2 regions of the Allobosea sp. RAF48 genome follow, and region 2 is predicted to be linked to the other one. Evidence: predicted binding sites of a transcription regulator. Region 2 holds the regulator's gene; the other holds the start of a gene.

Region 1 (4,654 bases), on a different contig from region 2:
ATATGCCAGATGCCGAGGCCGCTGAGTTTGACGCGCTGTCGGCGATCGTTGGCGACGTGTTGCCCGAATTCGCCACGCTGCCCATTCTCCCAAGCGAGGCGGAGGACATCCTTTCCATCTCCTCCCGCGAGCGCCACAAGTGGCTCGACGATGGCTGCCTTCAGAGTGCAGGGACCAAGACGGTCAAGCTGCGCGGCCGTGCGAAGGCCGTGACGTTCCACGTTTTCACACCGGGTTTCATCGAACATGTCCTCGATACCGGGCTGCCGGAAATCTGGCGGGAAGAGGATATCGTGACCGCGGCCGAGAACCGGCGGCGAGCTGCAGGGAAAGCGGCTTTGACGCGCGCGGGAAAGCGTTCGGCCAAATCCCGTAAGGCAGCGCCCGATCCGGACGAGCAGGAAACCGGCCTCGACGGCTGGGAAGAGTTTGAGGCTGAAGGTCTGCTTCGGTGAGGATGCCGCCCGAACGAACGGGGGAGAAGTTATTACTATCGCCTCAACCTGTCGGCAGCAGCGATGCCCAGTCCGTTCGAGGCTTCCAAACCGACGTTCTCATCACCAGCCACTGACGCCTCCGTGGGCAAAACGGTGGCCGATCCCGCGAACGGGCGCGCATCGTGATGCTTCCGCGGGGCTCAACGCTTGGAACAGAGGCACCCTCGGCCCTGTTCATTCTCCAGCGGATACAGCTTGGAGAAGACTGGTGCGCATTTCCAACCAAGATGAATATCAAGCGGCCGTCCAACGCGCGGCCGCTGTTAGCGACGCTCCCTCGGATTCCGAAGAGGGTCGTGAATTTCAGAGGCTGACCTCGGCAATTCGCGACTGGGATGAGGCCCACAAGGGGGAAAATGCGAGCGGCCCCGAGCCGGATCAGAGCTTGTTACGGCCCGACGATCTCCCGTTCTCAGGGCTTCCTGGCAATCTCGGGAAGCTTCACAAAGATTGACGATGAGCCGCCCAGCTGGCCACCAGAGCTATTGGCTCGGGTTTGGGAATGGCTTGCTCACAAAGCGCGAGCCGGCAAGGCCATATCGCCAAGGTTGCTCAGCGGCTTTCGAAATCCCAATTCGGGTGCTGCAGGATATTTCAGGCGCACTTGATCGATCGATGATCGAGAACGGAAGCCATTCCAAACTCAGTCCATTATGGGCGCTCGTTATCCCAAGCGCCTGGGCCAAGCGCCCTGGCCCATTGCAGAGGGCGACCGGGCTGCGGCGACGTGCCCGCATTTCGTCCAATCCTTCGGTAGGTTCGATGGCTCTTATCAAGACCGCACCGGCGCCTTTAGAGACGATATTCATGCACCAGTGACGCCCGTAAGATCGATAGACGTAGGCATGCCAGCAAGGCCCGAACATGGCGGCATTTCGCGGTGTCGGGCCTCGGAAGCTGTGCGAAGCGGGATCATCGGCGAGGTAGGCCTCGGTTTCGACGATTGTTCCTCCGACGCCCTCGACGAACAGCTTCATACCAATCAGTCGCGGAGCAAGCTGCAGAGCGTCCAAAGCCTTTAGCTCGGTCAAATTCAAAGGCATTCAGTCAACGCGAGCTTCTCGATGGCGCGGGCTTCGAACCGCGGCTGCAGTCTGGACTTTTAGCGTATCAGTGGGAGCACGGTGGCCGCAGCAATCGCCACGACGATGGCGCCGCGAATGAGTATGCCGTTGATCCGAGCCATAGAGGCTTCTGAGCTGTCAGGCGTACGCATAACTTCGCCTCCCTCGAAACTCAGCTTCGGACCCAACGCGCCCCGATGCAATCGCTTTGAAAGGCGATCCGCCACACTGTCGTCTCGTGTGACCAGTCTGCCACCGCGTCGCGGCGCAGCCCGCTAGGCCCGTATTGCGTCTTGCGACTCTGTCCGGCCTCTATGAGCCGGTACTGCACGGTCATCAAAGCGGGCTCGCGCGCGGATTATCAACCGTCGTTCGAAGAGTTGAGTTCCTCCGGCCTCAGCCCCTCATCGAGGGATGCTGGCATCGCCTTTCTGAGGGTGTCGTTGATCCGGTCCTGCCAGCCGGGGCCGCCATCCTGAAAGTGTGCCAGCACCTCGCTGTCGATGCGAAGTGTGACCATCTCCTTGGCGCCTGGCAGAACGGTACGCTTCTCGATTGGCGCGGGTGGCGCCACCTTCGGCGCGGCGAAAAGGGCTTCCGCCTTGTCGCGAGCGCTGGTTGGGCGGCGCATTCGATCGTTGCTCATTACGTCCTCATACCCGCCACCCGATACTCAATCATAGCAGGATTGGATGGAGAATGGGCGCCATTCGCTGGGTGATCACTTTCGGAAACGGCGCGCGCCTATCACGTAGGTTTCCTGCGGTGCGTTCTCGGAATCAACGCCTGCTATGAGGAACGGCCACGCGGCGGCGGCGTTCAACGGTCGTCCTTTGGAGATGTCCGTTTATGCAGACCACCGTGACCGCCTGCCTTCAGCGAGTTCTGGTTGTCACTGACCGGGACACCGTGATTGGTGGTGATCCGGGCATCGGGCGCAGAGGCTGCCTGGTGCAACTCGCCGCCCTCTCCCACGGTGGCCTTGGCATTTGGTGGGACATCGCGGGGGGAGCGGGCCATGAGTCATCATCCTTGCTTTTTGATGCGAGCAGCAGTTGCGTGGCGCTGGAGGCTCACCTGGATCGGTTGGGAGATGTGAAAACTTCCGGTTCCGCGCCCTCGGTCGCTTACTGAACGAAATGGAACCGTTCTAAGTTCCGGCGCCGCTCGCTCGGTATGGTCAAGGAACAGGGGCCGACGTATATATTCGGTTGTTCCCGTTTGGTTCCGGTAAGCTATGACAAAGCGATCAGGCAGTGCCGATCTTCCCCTGCACTATGGGCGCGTGCCACCATGGCTGGGCGAGCGCATGGCCCGGCTGGGGAGCGTCATCTGCGAAGCCATCATCCAGCAATATGGGCGTGACGAGCTGCTGCGGCGGCTGGCGCATCCTTTTTGGTTCCAGTCGTTCGGCGCAATCATGGGGATGGATTGGCACTCGTCCGGCATTACGACGAGCGTCATCGGGGCGTTAAAACGAGGTCTGAAGCCGCTGGCCAGTGAGTTAGGGCTGCATGTCTGCGGAGGGCGAGGCAATCATTCCCGCCGAACACCCGCCGAGCTGGATGAGATCGGCGCGAAGGTAGGGTTCGACGGGAAAGCCTTGGCGCGGGCAAGCAGGCTCGTCGCCAAGGTCGACAGCGCGGCGGTGCAGGACGGATTCGACCTCTATCTACACGGCTTCTTTGTAACCGATGACGGCCATTGGACGGTCGTGCAACAGGGCATGAACGGCGACGGCGGCCTGGCACGGCGCTATCATTGGCATTCCGAGGGGCTTGGCAGTTTCGTCGAAGCACCCCACGCCGCAATCGAGGGGCGTAATGCCGGCAGCATCGTCAATCTGACCGATGCGCGCGCCGACCGCGCCCGCGAAGCTCAGGTCGCGATGCTGCGCGATCAGGGACCGGACAGGATCGTCAGAGAGTTGGCGGCGTTACAGCCGGCGCGCCCCATCTCTGATCAAAACAAACCGCAACTGGTCCTCCCGCACCTTGTGATGCCCGCGCATCACGATGTCCGGCCCGAGGACGTCGTAACGCGACGACTGCATGGGGCATTGGCTGCAGCAGCCGATCGAGGACCCCAGGACTTTTCCGAGCTGCTGCTTGTTCCCGGCATCGGCGCGCGCACCGTGCGATCACTCGCGATGGTCGCGGAAGTACTGCATGGCGCGCCCTGCCGTTTCAGTGATCCAGCGCGTTTCTCTCTCGCCAATGGCGGCAAAGACCGACAGCCCTTCGCAGTRCCAACCAAGGTCTACGACCAGACCATCGCTGTCCTGCGGTCGGCCGTCGATCGGGCTAAGATCGGCCAGGGCGACCGCCTTGCCGCCATTGCGCGGCTGGACAGTGAGAGCCGTCGGTTAGAGCGGAGCACGACCGGTCCGACACTTATCGAGTATGTCGCCGAGGAGCGCCGTCGATCCGCGGAATACGGCGGCCGAAGTGTCTTCGGCTGGGAGGAGTCAGAGACTGCACATGTTGAGAGCGTCAGCGCAGCGCGTCGACGCGTGTAACAATGGTACTGCACTGCCCGTTCTCCATTCTCCTGCTTCAACCCTTTCGTGGTCGGGATTAGGGAACACGTACCGCTAAACCCCGTTGCGCCTGGGCGGGGAGCTAGATGGCTGCACATTCGGGATCACGGAAAGTCATCTATGCGGCGCTAGCAGGGAATCTGCTGATCGCGACGACAAAATTCATCGCGGCGGCCTGGACCGGAAGCTCCGCGATGATGTCCGAGGGCGTTCACTCCCTGGTCGACACCGGCAATGGCGCGCTTTTGCTCTATGGCCTCAACCGGGCCGCGCGGCCACCGGATCTCACGCATCCTTTCGGCCACGGCCGCGAGCTCTATTTTTGGAGCTTCGTTGTCGCGCTCCTGGTCTTCGCGGTCGGCGCGGGTGTGTCTCTCTACGAAGGCATTTCCCACGTCATTGCCCCGCACGCGGCAACGAATTTGACCACGAACTACATCGTCCTAGGCCTTTCGGCCTTGTTCGAAGGTTACTCCTGGCGGATCGCGCTGAAGGAGTTCAGGGCAGCGAAAGGCTCGTTGAGCTACTTCGACGCGGTCCGGCAAAGTAAGGAT
Region 2 (4,654 bases):
GCCGGCAGCCGAGCGCCCAAGGCGCGTGCGCGTCAATATCCGCGCCGCTTCCGTGGCGCCGGGCGATCATGTCGTCGCGACGGCGCGGCTGCTGCCTCCGCCCGGGCCGGCCCGGGCCGGCGGCTATGATTTCGGTCGCGATGCCTTCTTCCGGGGCATTGGCGCAGTCGGCAGCATCGCGGGCAAGATTGCCCTGGCGCCACCGCCGCATCCGATGCCGACGCGTCTTGCCGTCGATGTCGCCATCGACAGGGCGCGCAATGCCTTGACCCAACGCATCGCGGAAGGCGGTGGCGGACAGGGCGGGGCAGTCGCCGCCGCCCTCGTTACGGGAAAGCGCGGGCTGATCACCGAGGCGACGAACAACGACCTGCGCGCCGCCGGCATCTACCACATCGTTTCGATCTCCGGCCTGCACATGGTCCTCGCCGCCGGGACGATCTTCTGGCTGGTGCGCGCCCTGCTGGCGCTCTCCCAGACCGCCGCGCTGCGCTGGCCGATCAAGAAGATCGCAGCGGCCGCAGCGATGTTCGGCGCGACCGCCTACTGCATCTTCTCGGGCAGCGATGTCGCGACCGAGCGCTCGCTGATCATGACGCTGGTGATGCTCGGCGCGATCCTTGTCGATCGTGCGGCGCTGAGCATGCGCAATCTCGCGCTTGCGGCCATGATCGTGCTCCTGCGCGAGCCGGAGGCCTTGCTCGGGCCGAGCTTCCAGATGTCCTTCGGAGCCGTCGCGGCATTGATCGCCTTTGCCGAACGCTGGGAGAGCCGAAAGCGCTCCCAGCCGCCGCCGACCTTGCCGTGGCCGCTTGGGCCGGTCTGGGCCGCGGCACTCGGCATCGTCGTCACCACGTTGCTGGCAACGGCCGCGACAGCGCCCTTCGGCGCCTATCATTTTCAGACCTTCAATCCCTTCGGCCTGCTCGGCAATGCGATGGCGCTGCCCTTCGTCTCGCTCTTCGTCATGCCGGCGGCCGTCTTCGGCGTGCTGGCTTACCCCTTCGGACTGGACTGGCCCGCCTGGGCGCTGATGGGGCTGGCTTCCGATGTCGTGCTCAAGGTGGCGCACTGGGTCGCAAGCATCGACCATTCCACGGTGATGATCGCAGCCTTCGGGCCGGCGGTGCTGACCTGCTTCGTGCTGGCGCTGCTGTGGCTGACGCTCTGGACCACGCCCTGGCGCTGGCTGGCGGCGCTGCCGCTCCTGCTCGGCGTGGCCATCGCCGGCAAGCCGGAGCGGCCGGAAATCCTGATCGAACGCGACGGTTCGGGGCTGGCGGTGCGGGGCCCGGATGGCCGCCTCGCGATTGCGGGCAAGCCGAGCCGTTTCGTGCTGCAGCAATGGCTCGCTGCTGATGGCGATCGCCGTTCGCCGGACGATCCGACGCTGCGGGCCGGCATTAGCTGCGATGCGCTCGGCTGCGTCGCACGGACGCCGGATCAGCGCACCGTCTCCTACACGCGCGACAGGTTGGGGCTTATCGAGGACTGCATGCGAGCTGACCTCGTCGTCACGGCCATCCCCTGGAGCGGAACCTGCAAGGCACGGCTGATCGAGCGAATGGCGTTATCGCGCGACGGCGCGACTTCGCTCTATCGAACAGGATCGGGGTGGAGCAGCCATGTCTCGGAGCAGAACGCTGCCGACCGCCCCTGGAGCCGCCGCCGTGAACAGCGCCCTGCGCAAGCCTCGACAGCGCCTCCGAGTGTGACACCGGCTTCCGCCGACGGCGAAGCCGAGGTCGAGCGCCTTCAGTAGCGCCGCATCAGATTGACGAGGCGGCCCTGGATCTTGACCCGGTCCGGCCCGAGCACGCGCGTCTCATAGGCGGGGTTGGCGGCTTCGAGCGCGATCGAGGAGCCGCGCTTGCGCAGTCGCTTGAGCGTCGCTTCCTCGTCATCGATCAGCGCCACGACGATGTCGCCGGTATTGGCCGAATCCTGCTTGCGGATGATGACGGTGTCGCCGTCGAGGATGCCGGCTTCGACCATCGAGTCACCACGCACTTCCAGCGCGTAATGCTCGCCGGAGCCGAGCATGTCGGGCGGCAGCGAGACGGTGTGGCTACGGTTCTGGATCGCCGAGATCGGCGTGCCGGCGGCGATGCGGCCCATGACCGGGATCGCGATGGAGGAGCGGCTGTCCTCATCGGCCGCAGGGCGTGGCTTGGTGAGATTCGGCTGCGAGCCGAGGCCGCCCTGGACGACCGCAGGGTTGAAACGCTGCCGCTGCTGCGGGGCGCCGAGCCCGTCGGGCATCTTGATGATCTCGAGCGCACGCGCCCGGTTGGGCAGGCGACGGATGAATCCGCGCTCCTCCAGCGCCATGATCAGCCGGTGAATGCCCGACTTGGAGCGCAGATCGAGCGCATCCTTCATCTCGTCGAAGGAGGGCGGCACCCCGCTCTCACGCAAGCGTTCCTGGATGAAGCGCAGGAGTTCGTGTTGCTTGCGTGTCAGCATGATCCCCGCCGGCCTTCTCGAAGGCTAGATTCGAAACAAAGCAGGAACACCATACGCGTTCCACTTGTGTTCCGCAAGCGGGCTCCGGCATCGAAGCGAACAGTGGAATCCACTTTTCGGGCAGATCCGATGCGATAACCCTATACAGATCGCTACGATCGCGTCCGACAGGATGAGCGGTGATCTAGCGCAGCGGCAGGATGCGGCAGATGTCGCCTTTTTTTGCCGGCGCGGCATGGGCAGGCCGGATCGTCAATGCCTGCGCCCGTGCCAGCGTGCCGAGCATCGAGGAATCCTGCCGGTCGAAGGGCGTCGCCACCCAGCCATCCGGCCTCAGTGCGAGCTCCGAGCGCAGATAGTCCTCGCGCTCGTCATTGGCCGGCATGTCACGGCCGAGGCGGGCGGGGATGCTGCGGTCGCGGTCGGCCTCCCCAATGCCGAGCAGAGCCTCGATCAGCGGCAGGACGAAGAGATGGCCGCAGACGATCGAGGAGACCGGGTTTCCGGGCAAGCCGACCACGACCATGCGGCCGAGTCGGCCGGTCATCATCGGTTTGCCCGGCCGCATCGCGATCTTCCAGAAGCCGAGCGACATGCCGGCCCGCGTCAGCGCCTCCTGCACGAGGTCATGCGCGCCGACCGAGGCCCCGCCGAGTGTGATGAGGACGTCGGCGTCGGCGTCCCGCGCCTGGCCGATCTTGGCCGCGAGGTCGGCGTGGTCGTCGCGGGCGATGCCGAGATCGAGAACGGCACCGCCGGCCTTCTCGACCAGTGCAGCGAGCGAGAAGGAGTTCGAGGCGACGATCTGGTCGCGCCCGACCGGCTCGCCCGGAGCCACCAACTCGTCGCCAGTGGCAAGGATCGCGACGCGCGGCTTGCGCCGGACGGGCAAGGTCGGATGTCCCATCGCGGCGGCAAGGCCCAGCGCAGCGCTGTCGAGCACGCGTCCGGCCGGCAGCAGGACGTTGCCCTCGCGGAAATCCAGCCCGGCTGCGCGCAGGAACTTGCCCCTGGCAGGCGGCACCCGCACGCGGATCGCCGGGCTGTCGACGCCGTCGGCATCCTCCTGCATCAGGACGGTATCGGCGCCCTCCGGCATTGGCGCGCCCGTGAAGATGCGCACGGCCTGCCCCGGCCCGACCGAGCCCTCGAAGGCCCGGCCAGCGGCGGATTCGCCGATCACCGCGAGCGAGATGCCCGCCGCCATGTCGTCGCCGCGCACGGCATAGCCGTCCATGGCGGAATTGGCGAAGGGCGGCTGGGTCCGGAGCGCCTTGACCTCACCGGCAAGCACCCGCCAGGCGCATTGCGCGAGCGGCAGGGTTTCGGCCCCGGTCGGCCCTGGAATGCTGTCGAGCAGCGCCTTGCGCGCGACGGGGACCGGGGTGAGCGCCATCAGAGCAGGATGCCGAACCGCAGGTCCGCGGCAGCGAATAGTTGGGACCGGTTTTCGGATGACATCATGCTCGACTTCCTTCCTGCGAAGCCTTTGCGTCGTAGTCGCCGGACTGGCCGCCGGATTTGTGTATGAGCCGGATGTTCTCGATCCGCATCGCCCTGTCGACCGCCTTGACCATGTCGTAGACGGTCAGGCAGGCGACCGAGACGGCCGTGAGCGCCTCCATCTCGACGCCGGTCTGGCCTTTCATCTTCACTTCGGCGCGCACGCGCACGCCCGGCAATGCCTCGTCGATCGTGAGATCGACCCCGATCTTGCTGAGCAGCAGGGGGTGGCAGAGCGGGATCAGCTCATGTGTGCGCTTGGCGGCCATGATTCCGGCGAGGCGCGCCGTGCCGAGCACGTCGCCCTTCTTGGCGTTGCCGTCGCGCACGATCGCGATCGTCCCCGGCGCCATCACGACGCTCCCTTCGGCGACGGCGAAGCGGGTCGTCTCGGCCTTGTCGCTGACATCGACCATATGCGCCTGGCCCTGGGCGTCGAGATGGCTGAGCCGGCTCACGCCGCGCTCTCTTGCGCCGTGCCGGTCAGCAGCGCCCGCGTCGCGGCCGTGACATCCGCCTGCCGCATCAGGCTCTCGCCGACGAGGAAGCTGTTGACGCCGGCCTTGTGGAGGCGGGCGATGTCGGCATGGGCGAAGATGCCGCTCTCGCCGATGACGATGCGGTCGGAGGGGACGCGCGGCGCGAGCCGCTCGGTCACCGCGAGATCGACGTGGAAGCTGCGCAG

What was found. Region 2 encodes LexA, which represses DNA repair genes until DNA is damaged. Its sites were predicted from a motif close to TGTTCNNNNTGTGTTCNG; they were not measured.
Positions count from the first base shown of each region.
Region 1: the regulator LexA is predicted to act here: its motif matches at 2,774-2,791, upstream of AB4Z10_RS15540 (DUF763 domain-containing protein).

Region 1 covers NZ_JBFRDZ010000007.1:202,777-207,430, forward strand. The annotation lists gene AB4Z10_RS15515 (hypothetical protein) at 1-455, shown strand, start outside; gene AB4Z10_RS15520 (hypothetical protein) at 706-951, shown strand; gene AB4Z10_RS15525 (DNA-3-methyladenine glycosylase) at 980-1,540, opposite strand; gene AB4Z10_RS15530 (BrnA antitoxin family protein) at 1,923-2,207, opposite strand; gene AB4Z10_RS15535 (hypothetical protein) at 2,411-2,695, shown strand; gene AB4Z10_RS15540 (DUF763 domain-containing protein) at 2,799-4,079, shown strand; gene AB4Z10_RS15545 (cation diffusion facilitator family transporter) at 4,187-4,654, shown strand, end outside.
Region 2 covers NZ_JBFRDZ010000005.1:137,787-142,440, reverse strand. The annotation lists gene AB4Z10_RS11555 (ComEC/Rec2 family competence protein) at 1-1,762, shown strand, start outside; gene lexA (transcriptional repressor LexA) at 1,756-2,466, opposite strand; gene AB4Z10_RS11545 (molybdopterin molybdotransferase MoeA) at 2,651-3,862, opposite strand; gene moaC (cyclic pyranopterin monophosphate synthase MoaC) at 3,927-4,427, opposite strand; gene trpC (indole-3-glycerol phosphate synthase TrpC) at 4,424-4,654, opposite strand, start outside.